DNA from 3 places in the Bacillus swezeyi genome. Region 2 is predicted to be linked to each of the others. Evidence: riboswitches for the same ligand, from Rfam matches in the RefSeq annotation. Region 2 holds a riboswitch; each other region holds the start of a gene.
What was found. A riboswitch is a leader RNA that binds a small molecule or an ion and turns the genes downstream of it on or off. The one in region 2 is predicted to bind thiamine pyrophosphate.

Region 1 (10,294 bases), 2.0 Mb from region 2:
CCACCTAAAATCATGGACATCTGCCTACCATTTGTACCCACTCCATGGAATAAAATTACTTTAACAGGAGCTTTTTGATTACGGAAGCAATCTAAGTGAACCTTGTGTCCTTTCCAGTTCCACCATTCTTCTGATGGTTGATATTTTTTTGTAAAGTGGTACTTTTTTGGTAAATACTGTTGAATCTCAAACCATTCTCTTTGTTTACTGTATATCATTTTGTTTCCTCCTAAAAATTAGTTTATAATTCATCCGAATATTTAAATGTTCGAACATTCGAACATAATGCTTATATGATATTAATATATACTTTGATTTTTGTCAATTAACCTATTTTGTATACACTTTTCAAAAAAAAGTAGCATTGAGAAATACTACTTTTATCATTTTTACTATATATTTGTTGATTATTTTTTCAACTGGTTATCGGTTTCCAACGATTCAATTAGTTTTTTTAATAACATAATAGAATGTTCAAGAGAAAGGGCATAATATCTTTCAGTAGCACGTTTTTGAACAGTAACTATTTTTGCGTCTAAGAGGTGCTTTAAATGGTGTGAAATTGCTGGTCTAGAAAGAGAGAGACGATCTGATATCTGACTGACTGACATTTCTCCTTCATCATAAAGTAACACCAATATTTCTTGACGATTACTATCCCGCAAAATAGAGAAAATAGGCGTACATTCTCGTAATATGTTTATTGTGTGCTGACTCATAATATCTCTCCTAAGTTTGATTCGTTCGAATGTTTAAACGTTTGCTCATTATAAAACTTTATTATTGTTACTGTCAACTGAAGTATTGGAAAGCAGCCGTTATGGCTGCTTTTTATTTTTCCCTTTGCGGGCATTATTTGTTTCATGATTCGCAAAGCATGCCCCGAAAAATCGCGGTGCCGCATAACGGCGGGACGAAAAGAACGATCTGAAGGCCGTTTTATCCGGTCAGAATATCTTCGCTTGAATACCGGATGTTCTTCTGCTCGGGCCTGGCCAGTGAAAACGCCAATGTCAAAGGCCCGAGCTTCCCTAAAAACATAATAAAGATCATGATCACCTTTCCAAGAGGCGACAAGTCAGCCGTTATGCCCATCGACAGCCCCACCGTGCCAAAGGCGGAAACGACCTCAAACAATATATCCAAAAAGGGTTTGGGTTCTGTCATATTTAAAATGAAAACGGCTGTTAAAATCAATAACACGCTGATGGTCGAAATCGCGAGGGAACGAATGATCAATTTGTCTTTCAGCGTTTTTCTCGCGATTGAAATATGTTTTTTTCCTTTTAAGAAAGTGATCACTGAGAGGAGAATGACCAGAAATGTCGTCAGCTTGATCCCTCCTCCAGTTGAAGCGCTTCCCGCTCCGACAAACATAAGCAGCAGCATCAGCGTGATCGTGCTTTCACGCAAACTCCCAATGTCTAACGTGTTAAATCCGGCAGTTCTTGGCGTAACGGCTTGAAAATAGGCTCCCAAAAGTTTTTCATTTAACGGCAGCGGCCCCAGCGTATTTTGGTATTCAAGCAGAAAGATCATGATCATGGCTGATATATTGATAATAAAAGTTCCGTATATCATTAATTTTGAATGAAGGCTTAAATTTTTCAAATTTCGTTTATGCCATAAATCAGATAATACGGTAAAGCCTATTCCTCCGATGATAAATAAAGATGTGATGACAATATTGACAAGCGGATCGCCTTCATACCGCATCAAACTGTCCGGCCAAACGGAAAATCCGGCGTTGTTAAAAGCGGATACCGAGTGAAAAAGGCTGTAGTATACGCCATGTTTCCATCCGTATTCAGGAACCCATCTAAACGCTAACACCACCATCGCCATCATTTCGATAATAAATGAGTAAATAAATAAATTTCGGATTAATTGAATGATTCCGCCGAGTGAAGTCTGATTGAGGGACTGCTGAATCAGCAGCCGTTCCTTAAGACCGATTTTTTTCCCCAGCATGATAAAAATGAGCACTGCAAACGACATAATCCCCAGGCCGCCGATCTGGATCAGAATGAGAATGATGGCCTGGCCGAACACCGTAAAATCCGCGGCGGTATCAACGACGACTAAACCGGTTACGGTCATGGCTGATGTCGCGGTAAAAAGCGTGTCAATCCAATTCACGCTCTCAGGTGTTGCGAAAGGCAGCTTCAATAAAAGGGTTCCTAACAATATAAAAAATAAGAAAACCAATACAAGCAATTGAGAAGGGCTCAGTTGAATCTGTTTGAATTTCATGTTTAATCACCCTTTTTTTCAAAGGCTTCAATATCTTTATTTTGCCCAATCACAATTAAAACGTCTTTTTCATAAATGATGTCATCTGCACTGGGGGCAATGATAAAATGGCCCTGCCGTTTGATTGCCACGATATTGCACCCGAAATTTGCACGGACATCAACATCTCCTAAACTTCTGCCATCCAGTTTTTTCGTGGCAATAATTTCGACGATGCTGTAGTTTGGCGAAAGCTCAACGAAATCGATCATCTTTTCAGAAGTAATATGGCTTGCAATTCGCCTTGCCATATCTTTTTCAGGATGAATGATCCGATTGACGCCAATTTTATGAAGGACTTTTTGGTGGTAATCATTCTGTGCTTTTGACCATACTTGTGGAACGCCCATTTCAATCAGCAAAAGCGAAGTTAAAATACTGGCCTCGATATCGTCTCCAAATGAAACGAACGCGTGGTCAATGTTTCGAATGCCGATTTGCTTTAATGTGTTTTCATCAACTGCATTGGCGCAAACGGTATAGGTGGCATAGGCCGAATATTCATTTACTTTCTCTTCAGATTTATCGATGCCGATGACTTCTGTTCCTTTTTCATGGAATGCTTTGACAAGGCTGCCGCCGAACTGGCCGAGTCCGAAAACGGCATAAGATTTCTGCATGCTGCTCACCCTTTAGGCTGTTTTTCTTTTAGTGTTTACGTTTTTTTGCGAAAAACACGCCGCAGGGTGCTTCGTTTTTAGGGCAGGGTAAAAAGAAGATCTTGATCGACGAGGGGAGGATCTTTCTAAAGCAGTAACGGAGGCTGGGGCCGCTGCTGTTTTTGGGTGTCAGCTAAGCGAGCCTCCGGTTTCGCGGATGTCTGTTTCATGATTGGCAGCCGTTAATGCGGCAATGCGCAATCCTTTTACGATTGTTTCCAAACTGAGGCTTGGCTCTTTTTTATCGACCGTTTGCTCAGGCAGAAAAGGAATGTGGATGAATCCTCCGCGCATGCTTGATGAAGAACGGTCTATGTAGTGCATTAACCGATAAAATAAATGATTGCACACGAAGGTTCCGGCTGAGTTGGAGACAGATGCCGGAATGCCGCTCTCCTTCATGTTTTTAACGATGCGCTTTATCGGAAGAGCTGACCAGTAAGCGGCTGGCCCGGCTGCCGCAATTTGTTCATCAATCGGCTCTTGGCCGTCATTATCGGGAATGCGGGCATCATCGATATTAATTGCTATGCGTTCCGGTGTCATATGGGGCCGCCCGCCTGCTTGTCCCACGCAAATGACAATATCAGGACAATGTTTCGCGATCGCTTTTTCCAAAATGTCTGCTGATTGATGAAAAACGGTCGGAATCTGCTCGGCGGCGATTAAAATGTCTTCAACTCTCTCTCCGTTAAGCCGTTTAACAGCTTCCCAAGATGGATTGACGGATTCTCCGCCAAAAGGATCAAAGCCTGTGAGGAGCACTTTCTTTTTCATATCACTCACTCCTGAAAATACGTTTTTTATGACATGGATGAAAATACCCATCCAGCCATCTGCTGAATGGGTATTTTGATTGGTGACATGTATCAGGCGCCAGATCCGCGGGATGCCAGCTGCACCTGCTCACTGTTAGAAGCCGCTTCTGCTCCATGATCTGCTAAAGAATAGGTGAATACTGCTCCTAAAACAAATGCTGCCAATAAAAGCTTTTTCATTCTATTCTCCTCCTCTTCCGGCGAGTTTGCTCGCCTTATCTGTTTTAATGTAAAAATAGATGGCTTCATCATATAACTTCTTCTCCCGGTAATAATTCGCCACGTCCATCAGCAATTCCTCCAGATCTACCCAAGCTTTTTTATTTTCTAACTGGTGAACAAAGTCCTTGATTATTTCCATTTTATTCTGAAGGTTTGAATGTAATGTATATAAAATATTGAATTTCAAAACGAAAATTTCACTGTTCATTTCTTGAGCTTTTTTAAAGCCCACATCGATCCATTTAAAAGCTTGATCGTATGCATTGGTTTTCAGGAGAGATCTGACGTTTTCATAAACGCAAAGAAGGTAAGCATACTTGGTTTTCGTTTCAAAATCTTTGATGGCAAAAGCTTTTCTGTAATACTTTAGCGCTTCTTCGTGCTTGTCTTCCTTGCTTTTCAAAAAGCCCATATTGTAATAAGTGCAAGGCAAAAGAAACTGGTCGCCGATTTTTTCGGTTTTTTCGATCGCTTCCTTTAATAAAGCTTCACTTTCTGAAAACTTAAATTGGTCAATATAATTAAGCCCTATCAACATTTTGCAGTTGATGACTCTTTTGGCATATCCGCCATACCCTTGGAAGATGCCGGACGCAATATGAATGTGATGAATCGACAGCCATGTCGCTTTTAAATTATAGTACAGCACCCCGATTTTATAATGAAATTCAGCTTTCTCAATCTCATTTTGAATCGCTCCAAGCCTTTTTTCTGCTATTCTGAAAAAATTAAGCGCTTCTGTGTGGTTTTGCTTATAGTCTTCATAGATTCCTTTGAACAGATAAAAATAATAATTCAGCTTGTCATCTGTGCTTTTCGGGTCTTTGTCATGAAAACTGATCGCTTCCAATTTTTCGGTGGAAGTTTGGGAGATATCCTCAAGAAGGAGCCTTAAGCGAAAATCCAGCATTTGATAGTAGAGAAGGACGTCCTGATCTTCTTCCATTTCCTCAATGGCTTTATCTATGTCATCTTTCATTTCAATCGAACCTGAAATGTCTCGTTTTTTCATCCGTATGTACCAGTCGTTCAGCATGTTGGCGACTTCCTGCGAAGCCACTGCTTTGGCCATTCTCTTCCCTCCAATCTTTTGTGAATTTTTTGTAAATTGAAGTTCTATTAATCATAGCATAAACTGACGCCGTCTGTGAATAACGCTGAAATCCAAGTTTGTTCATTTTCGTGTGTCAAAAATTTATTTTTGAATAGGCCCGATTTTAAATTGTCATTTTCCAAAAAAAGTGCGCGAAAAAAGCAAAAACCACGCCGAGCGGAATACAGGAGATCATTGCGGTTCCGTTGACTAGTCCGTCAGCTCCGCTTATTTTCAGGGCTTCCCGATAGCCTATTAAAAAATGGATGATGGATAGGATATAACATAAGAGCATCATATAATAAGGATTCACTTTCATACCTCCCAACTCGCTTTACTATATTACATTCAATAGAAGCAAACATTATGCCTCTTTTTAAAGTGCCAAAAGGACAGAATATTATAGATGAAAAAAACTTCTATTACAATACATGTTTTTTTAAAAAATTCCATTATAATCAAAAGGAAAGATAAATTTAGGGGTGATATCCAATGAAAAAGAGGCTGGTGTCGCTGCTGGTCTGCGTCCTGTTTTTAGCACCTGCAGCAGAAGCTTTTGCCGCACCGAAACAGGCTGAGCTTAATGAGTATCTTGAAGAAATAGGAATAACAGAAAAAGAAATGGAAGCCTATTTACAAGATACATATGATGAAAGTTTGAGAGATTTTGATTCAGTAGAAGAGTTAAGAGACTTTTTGGGAGAAAGGCTGACCGAAAAGCTTTTGGCATCATATTTAAAAGAATACGGATTAAGTGAAAAAGAAGCGGTTGATCTTTTCGTTGAAAATGGCTATATGGAAAGCGGTCAAAACATTCTCGACGTATTTGTGTTTGAGTATGAATTGGACGATGCTCTATTTATGGTGACATATGAAGAAGACGATCTGGAGATCGGAAATTTATTTCAAGAACTGGGTGTGGATGACCTAGAGTGGGAGAAGCTCGTCGATCACCTCCGCAATGTGCGGGACAAAAATCCAAACTTTGAAAATGATCTGATGGCGCTTGGAGAGCGGCTTGAAGCGGTCGCTGCTTTCGAGTCGGTGTCAGAGCTGTCGGCTCAAGACATCGCTGAAATGCTTTCAGTTTTGAATGACGTTCAGAAGACGCTTGAAGTGAAGACAAAATATTACCTCGTCAAAGACGGAAAGAAAAAAGCGGTGACTTTGACGACGCTGGTCAGTGCGGACGATCTGAAGGGAGCAAGCCTCCTTGTGGAAGTTTATGACTTGCAAGGCCATTTCATTTTGGATGTTTTGCTGACACCTGAAATGATTGGATCGGATTTAATACATGATACAGGGGCAAAAGTGAAGCAAACTAAAACTGCTGTCAAACATGAAACAAAAACATCTCACGTGAAAAAGACGGTTAAAGGTGCAAAGCTGCCAAAAACGGCCGGACACTATGCGGAATGGTCACTTCTTGGTGTTGTTCTGATGCTAGGCGGATTTTTCTTGATCAGAAGGCTTCGCAAAGCGGCTTAAATGTAACTTCCCATTCTCATCTTGTTTAGAATGGGCGTTTTTTGTAAGGAGTGAAACGAGATTAAGACATTGCGAAAAAAGGTCATTTGGCTTTTCGCCATTGTTATGGTAGCTGCTGGATTATATTTTATAACAACGAATGTGTTTAAGCTTTTACATGGCTACGCCCTTTTTTCATTTCAGCAGGTGAAAGAAGAGAAAACAACTGAAAAACCGCCCGTTCAAACGGCGAAAAAAGAAAAGATCGCAATAGATCAAACTTTTGAAACCGGTGAAAAAATCGGCGATCTCGTGATTCCGAAAATCAATGCAAGGCTTCCGATTTATCATGGGACAGATGAAGATGAATTGCAAAAAGGTGTGGGCCATTTCGCCGGCTCTGTTTTACCTGGGGAAGAGGACAATTCGGTTTTATCAGGCCACCGCGATACGGTTTTTAGAAAGCTCGGAGAAGTGGGCAAAGGGGATCGGTTAATTGTTGAAGCTGTCTATGGAACTTTTACATACAAAGTGAAAAAGGTTCGAATCGTAGATGCGGATGACCGGACGGTTATTGTCCCGAAGCCGAGAGCGACGTTGACCGTATCGACCTGCTATCCCTTTGATTTCATTGGGGCTGCACCGGAGCGGTATGTATTGGTGGCAGATTTAATAAAAGGATAAAAAACAGCGGAAGCCCATGTCAATCCGCTGTTTTTTATATTTATCTCATTTCCATCTGCCTGCCCAAGAGCCTTGGAGCCGTGAGCAGCAGCAGGCACAGTACGATTGTGCAAATGATGAAAGATGGAAGCATGTATGTTCCATTGTATACTAATGAATAAATCCAGACAGGTGTGCCTTGAGGCGCATAGTGTCCGAAGAAGACGGCGCCGCTGATCAGATGGGAGAGAAACTTCAGCCCGCTTCCAATAAAAACGGCAAGTGTAACATATGAAGCAAGTTTGCCCTTTTTTTTCTCGCTGGACGCTTTACGGATCGGAACGGCAAATGCCCCGCCGATTCCAGCGGCCGTGGGCGCGATAAAATAATCAAGGAGAAACTGCAGGGGATGAGCAATGTAAAGCCCCCCGCTTACAAACTGGAGCAATCCGGCTAAAAATCCAGTTGTCAGCCCCGCCTTCAACCCCCATCTAAAGGAGATCAAAAAAATCGGAATCATCATGACGGCAATTGAACCGCCTTGGGGCATTTTTAAGAACATTCCGGACACCATATCCAATATGATGGCAATTCCGGTCATGATCGCAATTTCAATAAGACGTACAAGTTGTTTTGATTGATTCATGATTACCCTCACTTTTGATGAACAAAGGGATACTGGACTTCTTTCCCAATAAAAAAAGCAATGCGGGGAAGGAGTAGGAAAGTTTTCCACGCACTGCTTTGGATGCAAGTTAGAATGACTTTGCCACATCCCTACGCCAGCGTTAACTAACAGGTTCAAAGGGTCAGAACGGTTCGTTCACTCTCAGCCTGAAGGCTCCCCTTGTGGTCATCGGTTATTTAGTTATATTCTACTATACTAAAAAACGAAACGGACGACAAGCTTCATTTTCAAAAAAAATTGCTTAATTTCTCCAATATGTAGCAATGCTATCGGCTTTTCCTTTATAATAGAACTTATTCGTACGTACAAGATGCAGTAAAGGGTTGATCTGATGAGTGAGCATACAAAATACAGCATGGTCAAAAATCAAATTAAGTCATGGATATACGAGGGAAAGGTTAAGCCTGGAGAAAAAATTCATTCTGAAAATGAATTGATGAAAATATTCGATGTCAGCAGGCATACGATTCGGCAGGCCATCGGCGACCTGGTCCATGAAGGCCTTCTTTACAGAGAGCAGGGGTCAGGGACGTATTGTTCGCACCGTCTTCAGCTTTCGGAAAAAGGAAGGGAAAGAAATAAAATGATCGGAGTCATCACGACATATCTGTCCGACTACATCTTTCCTTCTATTATAAGGGGAATTGAATCTTCGCTGTCGAGCGAAGGATATACGCTGATCGTGGCAAGTACAAATAATGATATTGAAAAAGAAAAACAGTGCCTCGTGAATATGCTTGATAAAAAAATTGACGGACTGATTGTAGAGCCGACGAAAACCGGAAGCTTTAATCCGAACTTAAACTATTATTTGACGCTCGAACAGCACCATATTCCATATTTGATGATTAATCAGTTTTATCAGGAATTAAATCCGCCGCATTTCATTTTGGATGATGAGCATGGCGGCTTTATCGCCACTGAGCATTTAATCAAGCTCGGCCATGAAAGAGTTTTTGGGTTTTTTAAACAGGATGACATGCAGGGTGTCAACAGAATGAAAGGTTTTATCCGCGCCTTTAGAGAAAACGGCTTGTCATTTTATCCTGAGATGGTCGTTACATACACGACAGAAAACAAAAAAGAAAAGACGGTATCCGAAGTAAGAAAGCGGCTGTCTTCTTCCGAACGGCCGACAGCGATTTTCTGCTACAATGACGAAGTTGCTCTTATGGTACTTGATGTGGTAAGGGAATTTGGCTTGAAAGTACCTGAAGACATATCGATTGTCGGGTACGATGATTCACATTTAAGCCAGGCCTCTGAAGTGAAGCTGACATCAGTCACCCATCCGAAAATGCAATTGGGAATCGAAGCGGCCAAATGGATGATCGCCAAAGTAGAGGGCCGGAATGCAGACCAGCTTGAGCATTCCACTGTTTACAAACCTGAACTGATTGTCAGACAATCGACAGCCAAGTTAAAAAATAGTTGAACGATATGTGATTTTTTGGGGACGCAACACGTTTAAGGGTACAGGTGTGTAAAAGAAAAATGGGATCACTGTCATTGATATTCACCATGGTCATGATGGTGATCTTTTTCATCGCACACCTAAAGGTTTTAAAAAATGGACGATGTGCTGATCGCATACAGTGCTGCATTCATTAGAGCTTCACCCCCAGAATCAACCGAAAACATCATGCGCGGAGCAGCTGTTTTCTCTATTGTTTTATACGAAGACGGCGTTCCTTGAACAATGTGCCATTTGGTCATACCTCTTTAAAAGAGGCGATGAGAGGAAACTCATGATCAATATCGTCAGCGCTTTGCTGTTTTGATTCCTCAAAGCGGAGCTTGCAGGAAGACTGCTGTTCCATTCAGCTCTCTGATGTTGCACTCTGCAAAACAGAAGTCCGAAAAGCCTATCCAATAGAAGGAAGCGGAAAAGTGGATTGAGACTCTGTTGATAAAACTTTCCCATCAGGCTGCATAAACGGCATTCGGCCAGAGTTGTGGAAAGTTAAAAGTTTGATACAAGGACCCGGTGAAGTCAGATTTTGCGATTTCGTTTATCTGGATTATTATTTTTTCAAAAAAACTATTGTGCAAAATAAAAATAGATGTTATATTAATATCCGTCCCTAAAAAGACGGCTTTATAAAACAGCATTTAAAATAAGATTGAAAAAAGTTGTTGACATTCACTTTACTAGAATGTTATATTAGTAAAGTCGCTTCTTTGAGAGGCGGAAATGATCTTTGAAAACTAAACAAGACAAACGTACCTGTTAATTCATTAAATAAATCGCACATGCGAATGTGCGTAGTCATTATCAAACTTCATGGAGAGTTTGATCCTGGCTCAGGACGAACGCTGGCGGCGTGCCTAATACATGCAAGTCGAGCGGACCGACGGGAGCTTGCTCCCTTAGGTTAGCGGCGGACGGGTG
Region 2 (10,294 bases):
ACTTTACGGGGGAAACCGTGACTTCATCAAAAGACAGGCGCTTCATAGCGAGAAGCTGACATTCATCCACCCGCTGACGAAGGAGGAGATGGCGTTTCAAGCGCCGGTTCCGCACGATATCAAACAATTGTTGGAGAGCTGAAAAAGCTCTCTTTTTTTATGGATTCAGGCGAAATCTTGATTCATCATAAGGCATTGAGGATGGGACGGATTCCGTCTTCAGTTCTGGAAATCGGAAGGCGGTGAGCTGGTTGCCGAATACACATCCCGTATCAATATTAATCGTATGATGAATCATCCTCGGGCTTTTGACGGGCGTATGGCCGTATACGACCCACGGCTCGCCCTGATAATGAGCGGCCCAGTCCCGCCTGACAGGCCTTCCGTCAGGCAGCGTTTCCCCGGTTATATCTCCGTAAAGCACAAATTGCTTTACCTTTCCAACGGGCTTCTTCCCAATGTCTTCAGCTTTTATGCCGGCATGGGCGACAACAAGCTCGCCTTTATGGAGAATCTCATAAAGCGGAGCGCGTTCATATAAGCGCATAAAGAGCTCTTTGACCTGTGTTTGCTTATGTTGAGGCAGCTGTCTGTATTCGGCAGCCGTCGTTTCAAGACCGTGCATCAGCTTAACCGGATTTCCTTTGAAGAAGCGGTAGAGCTTATTGCAATGATTGCCAGGAACATAACGCACAGCTCCTTCTTCATAGGCGCGTGCTACAAATTCAACAACTTCAATCGATTTTGGCCCTCTGTCTGTCAAATCTCCGAGAAAGACAAGCATTCTGTGTTCAGGGTGAACAGGTAAACCTGATTTGAAAGAATAGCCGAGCTTTTTAATTAATGCGATCATCTCGTCATAGCAGCCATGAATATCACCAACCACATCATATTTCATGTTACTTCACCTCCTACTCGGACCTTGTCCGGCAAAAATTCAAAGGATGCTGCTGATTTTCGTATGTTTATCATTACCCGGCGCCATTCATTCATGAGCTTTGTTTATTGGAAATCATAGCTTTTTTTAGCTTCTTAAATTTTTAGAGAAGAAAATCAGGCATATCACTTTTTTTTCTTGGCGAGCATTGTTAAAATCGATTTTTACACCTGTGAAAAAAGGAAGGTTTGCATCTCTTTTCTCACATGAATTTCTAAAATATGGACCTTTTTTATGTTAAAAAAGGGAACGCTAATTATACCCGGAAACCGGTTTTGAGGAGGTACCAGTTTATGGAGCATACATCTGTTTCATCTTTAGTCGTCGTACTCATTTTTGCATTTTTGACTCCCATTTTGCTGCATCGATTTAGGCTCAGTATACCTGTTGTCGTCGCGGAAATCATCATGGGTCTTATCATCGGAAAAAGCGGATTAAACCTTGTAACAGCCCACGATACATGGCTGGAAACATTATCGATGCTTGGATTTATATTTCTAATGTTTTTAAGCGGACTTGAAATTGATTTTTCCGCATTTGAAAAAGGAAAGAAAAAGCAGCTGCTTCCAAACGGAAAAGCGGCGCCGAATACATTTAAAACGGCTGCCATCATATTTATCGGAATTTTTATTTTGTCGCTCGGGCTATCATACAGCTTCGTGCTGGCCGGCTTTATCGACAACGCCTTTTTAATGACGCTGATTATTTCCACCATTTCCCTCGGCGTGGTCGTTCCGACTTTGAAGGAAGAGCGGCTCATGAAGACAAATATCGGCCAGGTTATTTTGCTTGTAGCGGTGATTGCCGATCTTGCGACGATGATTCTGCTGGCGGTGTTCGCATCAATCTATGGTGATGAAAACAGCAATATGTGGCTGTTGATCATATTATTTGCCGCAGGCGTCGTTCTGTATCTTTTCGGGAGAATCTTTAAAAAGCGGTCTTTTGTCGAAGTGATGTCAAAAGGGACGATTCAAATCGGCACAAGGGCGATTTTTACTTTGATCATTGTACTGGTCGCACTCTCGGAGTCGCTCGGCGCGGAAAACATTCTCGGCGCATTTTTAGCCGGGGTGCTCGTATCGCTTCTTTCTCCGAACAAAGAGCTTGTTCAGCAGCTTGATTCGTTCGGCTATGGATTTTTGATCCCGATCTTTTTTGTCATGACGGGGGTCAAATTGGATATTTGGTCGCTTTTTGAGAATCCGAAAATTTTAATCATGATTCCGCTGCTGTTTGTTGCGTTATTAATAAGCAAGGTTCTTCCCGCATTGCTTTTGAAAAAATGGTATGACACAAAAACGGTCCTGGCTTCAGGTTTTCTCCTGACATCGACGCTGTCCCTTGTCATTGCTGCGACAACGATCGGTGAACGCATTGGCGTTATCGATGCGCAAATGTCTGGAGCGCTGATTTTGGTGGCTGTGATCACATGTATCATTACACCGATCGGCTTTAAAAAATTGATGCCGAAAGCGGAAAGCGAAACAGAGAAAAAGACGATCAGCTTTATCGGCGCCAATCAAATGACGCTGCCGGTCACGCTTGAGCTCTCTTCTGAAGAATATCATGTCAGAATTCTGCATGTGCATCAGGAAAAGAAAGAAGAAAAGCTGGCTGATTCCGTTTTTGATGTGGAAATGCTGCCGGATTATGAATATAGCACACTTCAATCGTTTAACGTTTTTGAAACGGATATTCTTGTCGTGGCGACAGGAAATGAAGAGCGAAACACCGGGATTGCCCTTTTTGCAAAGGAGCAAAAGGTCGACAGAATTATCGCCAGCGCAGATTCGCCTAAAGCCGAAGCTGAATTAAAAGAAAACGGAATCGATACAATCTCCATTCTGCTGTCAACGAAAACATTGCTTCGCGCACTTATTGAGGCGCCTGGCGTCATGAAATTGCTGACCAACCAGGATGCATCATTGTACCAGATCAACATGAACAACGAACGGTTTGACGGTGTGCTGTTAAGGGAGTTTCCTTTTACCGGGGATGTCATTTTTGTACGGATTTTCCGAGGCATCGACAGCCTTGTGCCTCATGGAGATACAAGGCTGCAAATGGGTGACAGGCTGATCGCCACCGGTTCGCGCGGATATATCACAGAACTGAAAAAAACGCTTGAAGACTGATGCTTGACCATTTTCTATTTCGTGTTAAGATAAAAGTATAACTGAATGAAAAAGAAATGTTTTCCACTAGGGGAGTCCTTGATAAGGGCTGAGATAAAAGTGTGACTTTTAGACCCTCATAACCTGAACAGGTTCATACCTGCGTAGGGAAGTGGCAAGGTATTTGATTATGTATATATGCAAATTCCAAACCACTTTTCCTGCGGGGAAAGTGGTTTTTTCATTTTCAGAATTAAAGGAGGAGCCTCGATATGAAATTTTCAGAAGAATGCCGAAAAAGCGCTGCAGAATGGTGGGAAGGCAGTTTTGTCCATCCATTTATTAAAGGAATCGGTGACGGCTCTTTGCCTGTTGACTGTTTTAAATACTATGTTCTGCAGGATTCCTACTACTTGACCCATTTTGCCAAGGTTCAATCCTTTGCTGCGGCATATGCAGATGATCTGTATACGACAAGCCGGATGGCAGAACATGCAAAGGGCACTTATGAAGCAGAGCTGTCTCTCCATAGGAAGTTCACGGATTTATTGGGGATTACAGAAGAAGAAATTGAAGCGTTTCAGCCGTCGCCTACGGCTTATGCCTATACTTCCCACATGTACCGTTCCGTGATGAGCGGCAATTTTGCAGAAATTCTCGCTGCTTTGCTTCCTTGCTATTGGCTTTATTATGAAGTCGGAGAAACTTTGCAAACATGCATACCTGAGAACGGGGTTTATCAAGAATGGATTGCCACATACGGTGGAGACTGGTTTAAAGAGCTTGTGACTGAACAGATTGATCGTTTTGATGAGCTGGCTGAAAAAAGCACTGCTGAAACCCGCGCGAAAATGAAGAAAAACTTCGTGATCTCAAGCTATTATGAGTATCAATTTTGGAATATGGCCCACCGGCAGGAAGGCTGGTCAAAAAGCGGGGTGGAACAGCTTGCGCATTCACGTGATCACCAATGACAGGCACTCTCAGGAAGAGCTTGCTGCGAAAATCATTTCAATCAAGGATATAGTCGATTTTATCCATATCAGAGAACGGTCAAAAAACGTCAGCGACATATCAGATTTAATCAGCCGCCTGCTCATCGGCGGGGTCGATAAACGGAAGCTTATCATCAATGACAGGGTGGATATCGCTTTGTTTTACAATATACACCGCGTTCAGCTGCCTTCTCACAGCTTTTCTGTCAAGTGTGTGAGAAGTCGTTTTCCTCACTTGAAAATTGGCAAATCCGTGCACTCCGTTCAAGAAGCGGTTCAGGCTGAAAAAGAAGGTGCAGATTACGTGTTGTTTGGCCATATTTTTGAAACGGACAGCAAAAAAGGCCGGACAGGAAGAGGGATCGGCTGCCTGGCTGATGTTAAAGCGGCTGTCCATATTCCAGTCATTGCGATCGGGGGAATCACCGAAAAGCGGCTGCCTGAGGTGCAGACGGCAAACCCTGACGGCATCGCCGTCATGTCAGGGATCATTTCAAGCGACCATCCGGCTGAAGCAGCGGCGCGGTTTGCCTGTTACGTAAAGGGAGATTCATATGAAAAAGCGTTATGAGACCGTTGTGGTCGGAGGAGGCATCATTGGCGCTTCGATTGCTTACCATCTTGCAAAGGCAGGAATCAAAACGGCTGTTTTTGAAAGCGGAGAAATCGGACAAAAAGCGACCAGGGCGGCAGCGGGCATGCTCGGCGCCCATGCCGAATGCGATAAACCCGGAACATTTTTTGAATTTGCCAGAGCCAGCCAAAAGGCATATCAGCGGCTGGAAGCTGAATTAAAACAGATAAGCGGCATTGACATCAGAAGACGCGACGGCGGAATTTTAAAGCTCGCTTTTTCTGAAAGCGACCGGGAGCGCCTCATGCAGATGGCTGTATTGGATTCTGCGGAATGGCTGACGCCCGGAGAGGTATATGAGAAAGAGCCTTATGCGGCAAAAGGGATACTCGGCGCAAACTTCATCCAAGATGATGTTCAAGTCGAACCCGTTTCTGTTTGCAGGGCGTTTGCCAAGGGAGCCAAACTGTCGGGCGCCGATATTTTTGAATACACTCCTGTCACTTCGATCGAAACCGGGCCAGGCGCAGTCACGGTCAAAACGGCTTCAGGAGAGGTGGAAGCCGAGCACGCGGTGATTGCAAGCGGTGTATGGAGCGGCGTTTTCTTCAAACAGCTCGGCTTAAATAAAAGATTTTATCCTGTAAAAGGCGAGTGCCTGTCTGTTTGGAATGAGGGCATTCCTTTAACCCGGACGCTGTATCATGATCATTGCTATATTGTTCCCCGCCATAGCGGGAAGCTTGTTGTCGGGGCAACGATGAAGCCGGGAGACTGGAATGAGCAGCCTGAGCTCGGCGGAATCGAGGCCGTCATCAAAAAGGCGAAAACGATGCTGCCAGAGATCGAAAAAATGAAAATTGATCAATGCTGGGCCGGATTGAGGCCGGAAACCGAAGACGGCAATCCGTATATCGGCAGGCATCCTGAAAACGGCCGGATTTTGTTTGCGGCCGGCCACTTCAGAAACGGCATTCTTCTGGCGCCTGCAACCGGCGCGATGATCACCGACATGATTCTGGGCCGCCCCGTTAAAAAAACGTGGGAAGAGGCGTTTCAAGCGGAGCGAAAGGAGGCTGTTAACAGGTGAACATTCAGCTCAACGGAAAGAAAATAGAATGGAACGATGACGGTGGAACGATTTATGATTTGCTCGCATCCTACAAGCTGGAAAACCGGGTTGTCGTCGTCGAAAGAAACAGACAGATTATTGGAAAAGATCAATATCAAACAGTCGAATTGGAAGAAAATGATGTGATCGAAATCGTTCATTTTGTCGGAGGGGGATAAACATGTTTAAAATCGCTGATCAACAATTTTCATCAAGACTTTTGCTTGGTACAGGAAAATATCCGTCATTTAAGATCCAAAAGGAAGCCGTCCGTGTATCGGAGTCAGACATTTTGACCTTTGCCGTCAGACGGATGAATATTTTTGAAGAGTCACAGCCTAACTTTTTGGAACAGCTTGATTTAAGCCGCTATACGCTGCTGCCGAATACGGCTGGCGCAAAAACCGCTGAAGAAGCGGTGCGTATTGCCAGGCTTGCGAAAGCGTCCGGCCTTTGCGACATGATTAAAGTAGAAGTCATCGGCTGTGACCGTTCGCTTCTGCCTGACCCTGTCGAAACATTAAAGGCGTCTGAAGCTTTGCTTGAAGAAGGCTTTATCGTGCTGCCGTATACATCAGATGATGTCGTGCTGGCGAAAAAGCTTGAAGATCTTGGCGTGCATGCGATTATGCCGGGGGCTTCTCCGATCGGTTCAGGTCAGGGAATCGCAAATCCGCTCAATCTTTCTTTTATCATCGAACAGGCTCAAGTCCCGGTCATCGTGGACGCCGGCATCGGTTCTCCTAAAGATGCGGCATATGCAATGGAATTGGGAGCTGACGGGGTACTCTTGAACACCGCTGTCAGCGGTGCGAAAGATCCGGTGAAAATGGCGCTGGCGATGAAGCTCGCCGTTGAAGCGGGAAGGCTCGGATATCTGGCCGGAAGAATTCCTGAAAAAAATTACGGCATCGCCAGCAGTCCTGAAGAAGGGAAGTTGACAATTTGACCGGCAGATATTCAAGGCAGGAGCTGTTCAGACCGATCGGACCGGACGGCCAGAAAAAACTGCACAGCGCTCATGTGCTTCTCATCGGAGCCGGGGCTTTGGGGGCGGCAAGCGCCGAAATGCTGGTGAGGGCAGGAATCGGCTCGCTTACAATTGCAGACAGAGATTATGTGGAATGGAGCAATCTCCAGCGCCAGCAGCTCTATACGGAGCAGGATGTGGCAGACCACCTGCCAAAGGCGGCAGCTGCTGAAAACAGGCTGCGCCTCATTAACAGCTCTGTCCGCGTTAAAGGAATTGTCACTGATGTAACAGCCGAGAAAGTGCTCAGTCTTGCTGAAGGCGCCTCTCTGATCATCGATGCGACAGATAACTTTGAGACCCGGCTGATCATAAACGATGCAGCCGTCAAATTGGGCATTCCTTTTCTGTACGGGGCGTGTGTGTCAAGCTATGGCATTACCTATACCGTCATTCCGGATCAAACACCTTGTCTTCATTGTCTTTTGGGGCATCTGCCGGCAGGCAGTCTGACATGCGACACAGCCGGTGTGATCAGTCCGATCGTCCAGCAGGTCGCCGCGTTTCAAGTAACAGATGCCCTCAAGCTGCTGACTGGACATGAGACATCAGGAATGCTCCGCTCCTTTGATATATGGACAAATGAAAGGTCTGAAGTCCGGGCCGATGCTATTAAAAATCAAGCTTGCCCGACTTGCGGCACCCGAAAGTTTCCGTTTCTTTCAGCTGAAAATGAAACAAAAGCCGCCGTTCTTTGCGGCCGGGAAACGGTACAGATCAGACCGGCCGGCAGCGAGCCGCCGGAATTGCAAGAGCTGGCCGCCAGGTTAAAAGATGCAGGCTTGGATGTGACGGGTAATCCTTATTTGGTATCCTGCCAATCAAAAGACTTCAAATTCGTCATTTTCCGGGACGGCCGTGCTTTCATCCACGGAACAAACGATGTGAACAAGGCAAAAATGTTATATCACAGATGGATTGGCTAAAGGCCGAAGGGAGTGCAGACAACATGAGTATATTTAAAGCGTTGACGATCGCCGGATCTGATTCAGGCGGCGGAGCCGGCATCCAGGCCGACCTTAAAACATTTCAGGAGCTTGAAGTGTTTGGGATGACTGCTTTGACGGCGATTACCGCGCAGAACACGACAGGGGTTCACGGCGTTTATCCGCTGTCTCCTGAAACGCTTGGCAAACAGATCGAAGCAGTTGCCGAAGACTTAAGACCTGATGCCATAAAGACAGGAATGCTCTGGAGTGCGGAGATGATAGAAGTCATTGCTGAAAAAATAGCAGCATACGATTTGGAAAACGTCATTGTCGATCCAGTCATGATAGCCAAAGGCGGAGCTTCTTTATTAAATGATGAGGCTGTTGAAAAATTGACACGCCGTCTTCTGCCGCTGGCATATGCGGTGACCCCGAACATTCCGGAAGCGGAAGTGCTGACCGGAAGAAGCCTTAAGACGATGGATGACCGAAAAAAAGCTGCGCAGGATTTGTGTAAAATGGGTGTCCGCTACTCGATTATCAAAGGCGGACATCAGCCGGAAAACGAAAAAGTGACCGATCTCCTCTTTGACGGCGAAACATTCATCGAAATCTCGAACCCTTATATTGAGACGAAAAACACGCATGGAACAGGCTGTACATTTGCCGCCGCCCTCACGGCGCAAACAGCGAAAGGGAATGATATTCATGAAGCTTTCCAGGTCGCTGAGGCGTTCGTTCACGAAGCGGTTGCACACAGTCTGGATATCGGGGCTGGACACGGACCGACCAATCATTTTGCATTTAAAAAATCTTTCAAAGGCAGTCTGCGGGTGTAGCCGCTATAAGAGGATATGGCAAACGGCAGTGTGTTTTAAAGAACGCCTGCCGTTTTTGATTGAAGAAAAAAACGCGCTCATCCATTCGGAAATTGTCAGCCTGATATAAATTGTGATAGTATATATTATGATCAGGTACTAATAAAATGTTAATCATTAGGAGGATTTATACATATGAATTTGTCACTTGAAGGCCGGAATATTGTCGTCATGGGTGTTGCAAATAAACGAAGCATCGCTTGGGGAATTGCCCGTTCCCTTCACAATGCGGGAGCAAGGCTGATTTTTACATATGCCGGAGAGCGGCTTGAAAAATCGGTTAAGGAATTGGCTGATTCTTTGGAGCGTAATGATTCACTTGTTCTGCCCTGTGATGTCACAAATGATCAGGAGATTGAAGAATGCTTTGCCAAAATCAAAGACGAAGTCCAAGTGATTCATGGAATTGCTCACTGCATCGCTTTTGCCAACAAAGAAGACCTGACAGGTGAATATTTGAATACGACTCGCGACGGTTTTCTTCTCGCACACAATATCAGCTCTTATTCACTGACAGCGGTCGCCAAAGCGGCGCGCGGCATCATGACTGAAGGCGGAAGCATTGTCACGCTTACGTATCTTGGCGGAGAGCGCGTCGTTTCAAACTATAATGTCATGGGCGTTGCGAAAGCCTCCCTTGATGCAAGCGTCAAATATTTAGCGAGCGATCTCGGAAAAGATGGAATCCGCGTCAACAGCATTTCTGCGGGTCCTATCCGGACATTGTCCGCTAAAGGGATCAGCGACTTCAATTCAATCTTAAAAGAAATTGAAGAGCGGGCACCGCTGCGCCGCACGACAACACCGGAAGAAGTCGGCGACACAGCTACCTTCTTATTCAGCGACCTTTCCCGCGGCATGACCGGTGAAAACCTGCATGTTGACTCAGGATATCATATCATCGCGCGATAAAAAGATTCACTAAAAAAGCAATCCGATCAGGATTGCTTTTTCTTTTCTTCTGATTTTTCCTTTCCCGTCATATAGATATACCATGAACAGATCGGAGGGATAAAGATGTCTCATAAGAAAAGCGACGCGGAGCAAAAGCCGCTCATGTATATCGTACAGCCGGACTATGATACGGCAGAAGTAAACATGCAGGATATTGTCATCAAAAGAAAGAAAAAATCAAAGCCAAATGCTCCCGAAAAAAAGGAAAAACAAAAAGAAGAGCATTCAGAAGCGCAACAGTCCAAGGAGAAAGACGGAGCTGAAGCGGTGCTTAACGAGGTGGGGGACAGACCTGAAAAAGGGATAAAACCGATTAAGAAGCCGCTCAGCAAAATGTCAATAACCGAAAAAATTGATTTTTTAACAAGCCTGCCGGGAAATATGCCGAAAACTCTTTGCCTGATTGAAGCGGGCGGAAAAACATACAGAGGCACGATCGTTGAAAAAAAAGGCGATTCCGTTTTTGTTCGGACATCGAGCAAAGGCTCGCCGGCAGAGCTGAAGGTCGAGAACATTACCTCGCTGCACCCGCTCGGCTTTTAAGCTAAACAGCACAAAAAAAGTCCCGGTTCAGGGACTTTTTATTGCGCGCGGTTGATCAATTGCGGATTCAAACATTCGATCGCACAGAAGCATTCTAAATCCACTTCAATACAAAAGCTTGTTTTTTCCAATCGGAACACATCACAAATTTTATCTTTATCATCTGTGAAATCGAGCACGCGGCGGTGTTCATCAAAGGCGATCAACAGTCTCAGCGTAGCGCAGC
Region 3 (10,294 bases), 1.2 Mb from region 2:
GTTATCTTTTAAAAAGTTACCTGGTTTTAATCCTTTTAAAAACATAAAATCTATTAAATTTATAAGAGTACTCTTTCCTAAATTGTGTGAATCAGATTCAAGATTTTGCTGATTAATTACTCTACCAAGTATTATATTTAACCCATCAGTAAAATCTAAATCATTAAATCTACTGTTATTTGAATATATCTTAGATATTTTCATTCTTTAGCAGCTCCACATTATCAGAATGTTTATTGTATTTGATTGCATTAAAAGAATACAAAAAAGTAAGTGCCAAATTAAAAAGTTCCATAATGCCATCTTCATTAATTTCTTGACAAATAGCTTTATATAAATCATCATATGGGTAGATATTTTTATTTTTTAATTTCTGTATAATAATGTGACTAATATTAAAAATTGAAAGTTTTAAATCCATATATTTATGAGGTTTGATCATGTTTATCACCTATGTCGCAACTATAATACATATAATGTAGAAAAACCCATATGAGTTCTTTGTTGAATGGAAGTTCATAATTAGACTTTTCAACTATATAGTTATATATCGCATCAAAGATCTTTTCGAAATACTCGAACTCTCTCCTATTGCATACAATTTTATTGTTTATTTCTGTTGTTGTACTAAGGTACATTTTTAAAAACTCTTCATTTCTTATGTCTTTGAGAAAAATGGATATTTTTTCAAAGTGCATTAAGCTATTTTTCTTTATGTGTTCAAAATATTCATTTGAAAGTCTATTGATTTCGTTTTTTTTCTTAATTTTAGGTCGATAGAAATCTGTTGTATTTTCAATAACATTGTTGATATTGTCAGTTTCCTTAGAGAAACATTCTATAATTTCTTTTAGATCTTGTTCATAGAACCTGATAGGATGAGGATTAAAATTATAGATATGAGTTGTCTCTTTTATATCCCTACCTGCAGATTTATTATTGTTTCCAGCTATTATTTGCAGTATTCTCTCAAACATTTTTCATATCATTCCCAGCTGTTTTGTTCCCTTTTCCAATAACTAGTTGTTTTCTGGCGCTATTTGAATTGATATTTAAATTTTTGGTTATCTTTATAACTTTCCCAGCAACAAAGATGCTTATTATGAAAGATAATATTGAACACACTCCTGAAATAAAGTTAAATGTTTGCATATAAGCTAAATGTCCCCCTTCAAAAAAGTTGTTGTGGTACTAATCATCCCCTATTATAGCACTTTTTGGTGGAAAAAATCTGTTCAACCCCAAAATATCAAATATTTAAAAGGTTCAACATCAAAAATCAAGGGTTTTCAGTAAACTTTGGGAACAATCTGAAGTTATTGTTATTTCTTTCAATTCCTTCATGTATATTAACTATGCCCGATCACATGTAGATTTATGTTTATGATTAAGATAATATTTCTATCTTAGTTTCTTATTGACACCAATGGCAAGTCGAATAGCCGATGCTGACGAGAACCGGCTTGTTTTCGCGTTTTGCTTTTTCGAAGGCTTCTTCTCCCCACGGATACCAATCCACAGGATTGTGAGCATGTTGGAGTAAATACGGAGACTTCTCAGCGATTAATCTATTGGGTTTATTGTTAGTGGGCATGGGATCACCTTCTTTCCTTATTGACTATCCTTAGATTACCACAGTAATCATATATAAATTCAAAAAATGAGCAGGTTTTGGAATGGATGGATAATTGTCAATGCAAACACAACAAGCCGGCTTGAGTCAGCAGAACTGCTAACGTTACTCTGCGTACCTATTCCTGAGAAAGGGAAGTTTGAATGGAGATGCGCCTGGATTCACAGCATAAGAAAGAACATACCAAATGATGCAGGTATGTTCTATAATTTAAACAGAAAGATAAAAATCATTGAGTAGGCTAACTCTTGTTATCCTCTTATATATGTTTTTTACCAAAACAAATTGGATTAGGGATAAGTTATATATGCAATGCAAAAAGCGACAAATAATATATAGTTCTTTCCGTTATTAATGAAAAAGAAATCGATGATCCAAAGAGTAAATAAAGTGATAAAAACGATGTTGTAACTCATTGGAGCACTTTTTTTAGTATTTATTTACCCATTTCATCCTTCTTTACTTTATTTTTCGTTCTCCATATAAAGAATTGACCCCATGCTAATAGCAAATTAATCAATAAAATCCCTTCAGTAACGTCCGATGTTGTTTAATATAGCTCAGTAAAGTTCCCTCGAAGTATAAGGTAATAATGATTAGAAATAGCAAACTAAACACTTCAATTTTTCTCATTTCTGACATCCCTTTCTGATTCGAATAAAAATAATTGGTCAACTGTTACCCCTAAACAATATGCCAATTGAAAAGCAAGAGATAAACTCGGATCATACTTATTATTTTCAATAGCATTAATGGTTTGACGGGAAACGCCGCACGCTTTGGCCAATTGCTCTTGAGAAAAACCTTTTTCCTTTCTAGCATGTTTTATAACCTTTTTCCATAAAAACTCCTTTATGGAAAAGATATTTTACATATTTGTCGTAAATGATTGTTTTCATTATGTCAAACTTATTTGGCATATTTGGAAAAGGAAATGGGAAGGCAAACTGTTATCTCAGTTGTTTGATGGAATCCACTTTTAAATAATAATTAGCTGCTTCCTTTTTAATCCTATCATTGTTTGACTAATGACATGGAATAGTTTAGGATTAAAGTAAATATTTATATTTTATCCACTAGGGGAGCTTTAGAAGCTGAGAAGAGACATAAGTCCTGACCCTTTGAACCTGATTTGGTTAACACCAGCGTAGGGAAGTGAAAAAATTAGAGAGATTTTTTATCTTATCTATATTTAAGCCACTTTCCATATGAAAGTGGCTTTATTTATTTTGAAAGGATGATATTAAAGTGACAACTAAAAAAGTTTTTTTAGCAGGGCCTTTTAAAAGTTTAGTAGATGAGAATACTGGATTGATGAGTTTACATGAAAGGGGAAAGTTGGAGTCATTAATTTCTTTTTTTGAAAATGAAGGATGGTTAGTTCATAATGCTCACAAGCGAGAAGGATGGGGGAAAGATTTCATGACACCCCAACAGTGCACTAAAATTGATTTTGATGAAATAAGCACTTGCGACCTTTTTGTAGCTTTTCCTGGCTCACCGGCTTCTCCTGGAACGCATATAGAAATTGGATGGGCTTCTGCCTTGAAAAAAAAGATAGTGTTATTACTAGAAAATGATAGGGATTACGCATTCTTAATTCAAGGGTTAAATGTAGTAGCTGATGTTGAATACATTAATTTTAAAGATACTGATGATTTATTAGAGAAGATTAAAAGTATCCTTATGAAATAAAAGGTGGAATCTAAATGAGAAAGAAAACTTTTCATGAAGCATATATGGAAACCCTGTATGACATCTATTACAACCCTGAATTTTTGAATTCACCGCGTGGACAAAAAAGCAAAGAACAATTGAACTATCATCTGATCCTTGAAAATCCAATAGAACGTGTCACTTACTTACCCTCTAGAAAAACAAATATCGTGTTTAATTTTGCTGAAGTTTTATGGTATTTATCGGGGAGTAATAACTTAGATTTTATTAGTTATTACAATAAAAAAATGCCTTTATATTCAATGAATAAAAAAACATTAACAGGTACTGCGTATGGTCCTAAAATATTTGAATTTGGAAACGCAAAACTAAATCAATGGAATAGAATAAAAAATCTTTTGACACAAGAAGACATTGATTCAAAAAGGGCATTTATTCAAATATTCGATGCCTCGGAACTCTTCGTTTCTGGAAACATTGATGTTTCTTGCACAATCGGTTTGCAATTTTTCATAAGAGAAGACAAGTTATACATGTCTTCCGTAATGCGTGCAAATGATGCATTTCGAGGGATGATTAGTGATCTGTTCTCTTTTACATTTATGCAAGAATTAATGGCGAGAGAACTTCATTTAGAAGTCGGGGAATATTTCCATAATGTTGGTTCCATTCATATTTACGAGTCGGACAACGAATGGGCAAAAACAGTACTTGAGGAAGCAAAAACCCATAATGATATCTCGGCTTTTGAATTTCCTAAAATGCCTACCGGGAATAATTGGCCCTTCATCGAAACAGTTTTAGAATATGAGGCTTTGCTTAGAAAAGATCAAATTTCAATGTCAAAGCAGGATATTGAAACTCTAGACTTACCTGAATATTGGAAACAGATTCTTTTACTTTTCAGTATATATCAGCATATTGCTTATAAACGAGATATGGATCATTCTCTATTTCAAGGCTTACTTCCTATTTATCAATTTTTTGTTAGAAATAAGTGGTTTAATTATTTCTCAACTAAACAAAAGGAGGAAATTTAATGAAAACTTCTTGGAAAGAAGACAGTGTTGCTGGTAAATTCGATGCTTATAACGACGTTTTAGAACAAACATTAGGTTTTGAGTATGTTTTTCGTAAATTTGATAAAGAGGATATTAAAAAGGTGCTCGATTTTGGCTGTGGTCCCGGAAAGGTAGCATATAGGTTAGCTGACAGAATAGATTGCAATGTAATCGCAGTAGATGAATCAAGTAAGATGTTAGATATAGCAAAGACAAAAAGAAAGCATCCACATGTTGACTATCATTTAATTGAACATGATAATCTTTTCTTCTTACCAGATCATTCAGTTGATGCTGCTATGGCCTGTTACGTCTTTATTAATACAGATAGTGATCAACGTATCAAAAGAATAATGGATGAAATTTTTCGTGTGTTAAAACCGGGCGCTTCTTTTGTTATACTCGATACGAACCCTGATTCAACTGGAATAGAATTTTCAACCTTTCGCAACGGAATACCGGGGAAAGAATATTCTTATGGAGAAGAAAGAAATGAGTGGCTTCATGTTCCTGAACAAGCAGATTTAATTTTAAATGACTTTCATTGGCCGAAGTCAATGTACTATAAACTTTTATCTAATGCAGGTTTTGAAAGTGTAACTTTACTAGAACCAACGTTAAACGAAATTGACGGAGAGCAGTTAAAGGCTATCGAACAAAAATTTAAATTTAATAATTGGAAAAGTGAAAAGGAATATCCACCTTTTATAATTTTTGAAGCAGTTAAACCTACCTAAGGAGGAGTATGAGTTGACGGATATCTACAAAGCACTTTCGATTGCTGGAACAGATCCAACCGGGGGAGCGGGAATTCATGCAGACTTAAAAACCTTTCAGGAACAGCAAGTATATGGAATGGCTGTTATTACATCAGTTGTTGCTCAAAACACACTTGGTGTGAAAAGTTTTGAGGAGGTATCTCTGAATAATATATCTCAGCAAATAGACTGTGTCATTGGAGACATAAAACCAGATGCTGTAAAAACTGGTATGCTTGCAAGTGTAGAAATTATTGAACTGATAGCTGAAAAATTAAAAGCGGCTCATATCCAATCGTATGTGATGGACCCAGTTATGGTTGCTAAAAGCGGACATCATCTGCTTCATAAGGATGCCGTTAATCATTTGAAAAAATTATTAATACCTCAAACAACTGTTATTACACCAAATATTCCAGAAACAGAAGTAATAATCGGCAAATCAATAAAAACTATACAGCAGATGCGTGATGCTGCTAAAGAAATTGTGGAAGTATATGGAGCAAAGAGTGCTGTCGTAAAAGGAGGGCATTTGAACGGAGAAGCTCGCGATATTATGTACTTTGACGAGACCTTTGAGGAATTTGTTTCTCCTCGCTTTGATACAAAACATACCCATGGAACAGGCTGTACTTTTTCTGCCGTTATAACTGCAGAGCTAGCAAAGCAGCACAGTATACCAGAATCTGTCGCAACAGGAAAAGAATTTATTTCAGCAGCTATTAAACATCCCATAGGAATTGGGAAGGGACAAGGGCCTACAAATCATTTCGCGTATCGCTCAATCATTAATTAAGAGACAACTACTTAAGGAGTGTTACGATGATCTACAAGGAATATGATGTATTTTTATTCGATTTAGACGGAGTTATTTATATAGGAGACAAAGCTTTACCAGAAGCTGTTTCTTCTTTAAAACGCCTCCGTGAAAAAAAGAAATCCATTCGTTTTTTAACGAATGATCCCTGTGTTACAAGAGAAACGATTGTTAAAAGGCTTCATAAACTCGGTTTTTCAGCAAGTATTGATGAAGTCATTACTTCGGGGTGGGCAACAGCTGATTACCTTGTTAAGGCTGGAATAAAGAAAGCATATATATTAGGAAATGATCAACTTAAAAGCGAGATTCGAAAAGCTGGTATTGATCTTGAAGAAGATCTAGCAGAGGCTGTTGTCATTGGATGGGATAACAATATTACTTTTCAAGATATACATAAGGCAGTAAATCTCATCCGCCGTGGGGCTTCATTTATTGCTACAAATGGGGATAAAACATTTCCCACCGCTAAAGGACCAGCACCAGCTACAGGTGCCATAGTTGAGGCTGTTAAAACGGGTGCAGATAAAGCACCCATCATAATTGGAAAACCGGAGTCTTCAATATTTGAAAAAATACTTGAGTCCTTTGAAGACAAAGAGAGATGCGTCATGATTGGAGATACACCTGAGACAGATATTATTGGAGCGAACCAAATGGGCATAGCTTCTATCTTAGTTTCTGATCAAAATACTTTATTTCCTGTAGAACATGACTTTAGAAATCCAGATGTTGTGATCCGCGATTTGAAGTATTTGTTCGATAGTGAAGTTAAGATAGAAGTACGTGAGAAACCAGATTATCAATGGACAGAACAAGTTAAAGCTGGAGTCGCTGGAATAATAATCAAAGAATCAAGTTCGGTTTTATTAATGAAGCGTGCTGATAATGGTCAATGGGGCATACCTTCAGGACATGTGGAACCTGGTGAATCAGTTGAACAAGCGATAATAAGAGAAATAAAAGAGGAAACCGGATTAACTGTTAAAGTTTCTAAAATGATAGGAGTTTATTCTGATCCAAGCTCACAAACATTTATTTACCCTGACGGAAGAGTCAGTCACTTTATTACCAACTGTTTTCAATGTGAAGTGATTGGCGGGACATTGAAAAAATCCACAGAGGAAGCCTTAGAAATTAGGTATTTTAATATCCGTGAGTTACCGGAAAATCTATTGCCAATGCACCCTAGATGGCTGGAGGATGCTTTAGCACAGAAAGACTTTGCTTTTATTCGTTAAGTTAACTTTATATTTTCCATTAGTAAGATGAAATGCAAACAATTGTGAAGGGAATCAAAATAGAGAAGATGCCAAAAATTAAATTGGTATCTTTTTGTTTTTCATCCCTATAGGATTATCCATGATGCGGTATCAGTGACTATTTTGTACACAAAATGAATGTAACATTATGCAAACATAGAGATTGAATGGGCTTCAACGCTTGAAATACAGGATCAGAAAAAACAAAGAATTGCAAAATAAAAAAAGACTTGGCAGGTCGAATTGGGGCGTTAGGGATAACATATAAAGAAGCAACTACCGACCGTGTTGTATGCAAAATGTCAGTCGGTCCGAAAACAATTCAACCGATGGGACTACTGCACGGAGATTCTTCTGTAGCTCTTGCTGTTCTTCATAAAACTACATTACTCGTAATGTGAATATATTGAAGAAAAGCGGCTATGTTAATATCACAAAAGATATCCATGATTCCAGAACGAAAATCATTACAATAACCGAATTAGACATTGAAAAATTAAAAGAAGCAATTCCTATTTGGTTACAAATACAAGAAAAAATCGTAAACGATATTGGTAAAGTATCATACGGAAATTTCTTTGAAACTCTAAAAGCCATACAAGAATCAATTGAATACACAAGAGTTAAAGACACTGAGAATTTAAAGCTTCCTATCTCTTTATTTCTGGCTAGTTTAACAGACGTGACACCAATGACGACATGTTGAATAACCGATGCTGACGAGAACCGGCTTGTTTTCGCGTTTTGCTTTTTCGAAGGCTTCTTCTCTCCACGGATACCAGTCTACAGGGTTGTGGGCGTGTTGAAGTAAATATGGAGACTTCTCATTGATTAATCTATTGTGTTTATTGTGAGTGGACATGGGTTCACCTACTTTCAATCTTGTTTTGCATTCTTACTGTACCACAAGTATAAAATTAAATACTTTCATTTAATATTTTCCCGAAAATGAGTAAATCTAAAAGATTGAAGTTAAAATCATTTCAGTCCCCATCATGAAAGGAGATTCTATGCCACCAATGCAAAGGGGATTCTCTCTGTGAGATTATTGGATAAGTTAAAATGTTATGTGGATTAGGTGATGAGGATTAAATTCAGGGGGGTGTAATGGTGAAGTTAGATGAATTTACTATTGGACAAGTTTTTCAAACTAAATCTTTCGAATTAACAAAAGAGAATGTAATGAATTTTGCAGAAGAATATGACCCGCAATACATGCATTTAAATGAAGAGAAAGCAAAAATGGGTAGATTTAATGGTATTATTGCTTCTGGAATACAAACGTTAGCAATTACTTTTAAGCTCTGGATTGAAGAAGGGTGTCATGGGGACGATGTTATAGCTGGAACAGGAATGAATAATATAAAATTCCTAGCACCCGTATACCCCAATGATAAACTGAACACTATTGTTAAGGTTATTGATAAAAAACCAAATAAAAGTCAAACGGGGATACTTACTGTATTGTTATCTACCTATAATCATAAAGAGGAAAAAGTGTTTGAAGGTGAGTTATCAGTATTAATTAAACGCTAAAAAATTCGATAAGTATATACAAACAGGAACTTACTAGAGTTCCTGTTAATTTATTATGGTATGTACCTTTAGTATATCGTTTTTATATAGGTGTTTAGCTATGAGGCTTCTTCGGCTTTGTCAATTCGAAACTATGTTGCACCATATCATCAAGAGTTTCTTTCGAGAGGGTACCATCTAAAATAATTGTATTCCAGTGGTCTTTATTCATATGATAACCGGGTTTCACTTCCTTATAGATGCTACGTAGAAAATTGGCGTGCTCAGGTTCGCATTTAAGATTGATGCATAGATGACCATCTAGATTAAAGATAAGTGCAAACAACTTTTTATTACCTTTGTGACGCATCACAGTCCACCCTTCACCAAAAGGATAGTCTTTATAGGTGTCTGGATAAGACAGGCAGTAATCAATTATTTCATTCATAGTCATAATAAGCCACCACCATTATAATTTATGATATAGACAAATGAGCCAGTGATTCATAGATCATTATATCAAAATAAAATCTGTTTTAATCGTTTTGACTGGTTAGGTGATAATATAAACTACTTCTATGTGTGTGTTGGCTATTCTAGCATACATGGCACCAGTGGTAAGTCGAATAGCCGATGCTGACGAGGACCGGCTTGTTTTCGCGTTTTGCTTTTTCGAAGGCTTCTTCTCCCCAGAGGAACCAGTCTACCGGGTTGTGGGCGTGTTGGAGTAAGTAAGGAGACTTTTCAGCGATTAATCTGTTGGGTTTATTGTTCGTTGGCATGGGATCACCTTCCTTCATTTATTAATTGTATTATTTTCAATTTTAACATTACCATAATGCGGTTTGTTTTATTCTTATTCAACATTATCTTTGGTTTTAGTTAATGTCTTGTGAAGCATTTATGAGGAATTAAATGTCTTTTTAATTTTAAAAACATGAAAATCTTTGCATCTAAACTTTCTTCAAAGTTTTATATATTTCTTTGGCAAAATGATATATCGTCTTATCATTTTTTAAAAAGTGGATGGCTCAAGCTATTGTGTTTTCAACTGTCATAGACATTTCCTTATAGCTATTTCGATGGTTGGTGGGGTTTTAATGGATGCTGTTCCTCCGCAAACAGTTGGAGCAATTGCTGGCATCATCATTGTTTGTACATCTTTTACTGCTTTACCCTTAATCAAAATGAGGAAAAGATTAAACATAAAAGCATAATAAAACAGAATGGATATTTGTATGCCGTCAGTTTCAAATCATGAATATAACCACACATAAAAAAGCCCATATTGGGGCTTCTTTTTCATAAACGTTGCTGAATCATTTCGTCGGTATTTAAGAAGAAGGAGAATCGTGCATTATCATCTTTAAGTTTTTCTTCTATACCTTCTTTGATAAAAAAACCTTCTTTTTAAAAAAGCGTTTTTATCAAGTTGAGCAATGAAGATGCCGGAAATGACAATTAACGCTCCAATCAGTTCCTTTAGTGAAAAAATTTCGCCTAAAAAGCAAACCGCGAATATTGCTGCAAACAGTGGTTCAGTCGCAAAAATTAAACCTGTATGTGTAGGA

Region 1: linked by a shared signal. The riboswitch ahead of thiT (energy-coupled thiamine transporter ThiT) and the one ahead of tenA (thiaminase II) in region 2 are both predicted to bind thiamine pyrophosphate.
Region 3: linked by a shared signal. The riboswitch ahead of RBH91_RS01245 (nucleoside 2-deoxyribosyltransferase) and the one ahead of tenA (thiaminase II) in region 2 are both predicted to bind thiamine pyrophosphate.

What each region holds. Positions count from the first base shown of each region.
Region 1 is NZ_CP133085.1:3,452,710-3,463,003, reverse strand. It holds gene RBH91_RS17240 (alpha/beta hydrolase) at 1-218, opposite strand, end outside; gene RBH91_RS17235 (ArsR/SmtB family transcription factor) at 408-719, opposite strand; gene RBH91_RS17230 (TrkH family potassium uptake protein) at 940-2,253, opposite strand; gene RBH91_RS17225 (potassium channel family protein) at 2,256-2,912, opposite strand; gene pcp (pyroglutamyl-peptidase I) at 3,081-3,728, opposite strand; gene RBH91_RS17215 (hypothetical protein) at 3,821-3,949, opposite strand; gene RBH91_RS17210 (response regulator aspartate phosphatase) at 3,951-5,063, opposite strand; gene RBH91_RS17205 (hypothetical protein) at 5,209-5,403, opposite strand; gene RBH91_RS17200 (processed acidic surface protein) at 5,577-6,572, shown strand; gene RBH91_RS17195 (class D sortase) at 6,678-7,235, shown strand; gene thiT (energy-coupled thiamine transporter ThiT) at 7,276-7,860, opposite strand; TPP riboswitch at 7,972-8,072, opposite strand; gene RBH91_RS17185 (GntR family transcriptional regulator) at 8,234-9,337, shown strand; rRNA gene RBH91_RS17180 (16S ribosomal RNA) at 10,184-10,294, shown strand, end outside.
Region 2 is NZ_CP133085.1:1,418,467-1,428,760, forward strand. It holds gene RBH91_RS06795 (RluA family pseudouridine synthase) at 1-142, shown strand, start outside; gene prpE (bis(5'-nucleosyl)-tetraphosphatase PrpE) at 158-898, opposite strand; gene RBH91_RS06805 (monovalent cation:proton antiporter family protein) at 1,231-3,075, shown strand; TPP riboswitch at 3,134-3,242, shown strand; gene tenA (thiaminase II) at 3,327-4,028, shown strand; gene tenI (thiazole tautomerase TenI) at 4,003-4,620, shown strand; gene thiO (glycine oxidase ThiO) at 4,604-5,713, shown strand; gene thiS (sulfur carrier protein ThiS) at 5,710-5,913, shown strand; gene RBH91_RS06830 (thiazole synthase) at 5,916-6,683, shown strand; gene RBH91_RS06835 (thiazole biosynthesis adenylyltransferase ThiF) at 6,680-7,690, shown strand; gene thiD (bifunctional hydroxymethylpyrimidine kinase/phosphomethylpyrimidine kinase) at 7,714-8,532, shown strand; gene fabI (enoyl-ACP reductase FabI) at 8,707-9,483, shown strand; gene RBH91_RS06850 (CotO family spore coat protein) at 9,589-10,068, shown strand; gene RBH91_RS06855 (CotY/CotZ family spore coat protein) at 10,107-10,294, opposite strand, start outside.
Region 3 is NZ_CP133085.1:210,511-220,804, forward strand. It holds gene RBH91_RS01220 (DUF2326 domain-containing protein) at 1-204, opposite strand, end outside; gene RBH91_RS01225 (ABC-three component system middle component 6) at 191-442, opposite strand; gene RBH91_RS01230 (ABC-three component system protein) at 426-977, opposite strand; partial or broken gene RBH91_RS01235 (DUF255 domain-containing protein) at 1,421-1,594, opposite strand; gene RBH91_RS01240 (helix-turn-helix transcriptional regulator) at 2,253-2,462, opposite strand; TPP riboswitch at 2,702-2,804, shown strand; gene RBH91_RS01245 (nucleoside 2-deoxyribosyltransferase) at 2,882-3,328, shown strand; gene RBH91_RS01250 (thymidylate synthase) at 3,343-4,350, shown strand; gene RBH91_RS01255 (class I SAM-dependent methyltransferase) at 4,350-5,108, shown strand; gene thiD (bifunctional hydroxymethylpyrimidine kinase/phosphomethylpyrimidine kinase) at 5,122-5,925, shown strand; gene RBH91_RS01265 (HAD-IIA family hydrolase) at 5,952-7,187, shown strand; gene RBH91_RS01270 (hypothetical protein) at 7,615-7,914, shown strand; partial or broken gene RBH91_RS01275 (DUF255 domain-containing protein) at 7,888-8,070, opposite strand; gene RBH91_RS01280 (MaoC family dehydratase) at 8,319-8,744, shown strand; gene RBH91_RS01285 (MmcQ/YjbR family DNA-binding protein) at 8,839-9,177, opposite strand; partial or broken gene RBH91_RS01290 (DUF255 domain-containing protein) at 9,326-9,505, opposite strand; gene RBH91_RS01295 (DMT family transporter) at 10,090-10,294, opposite strand, start outside.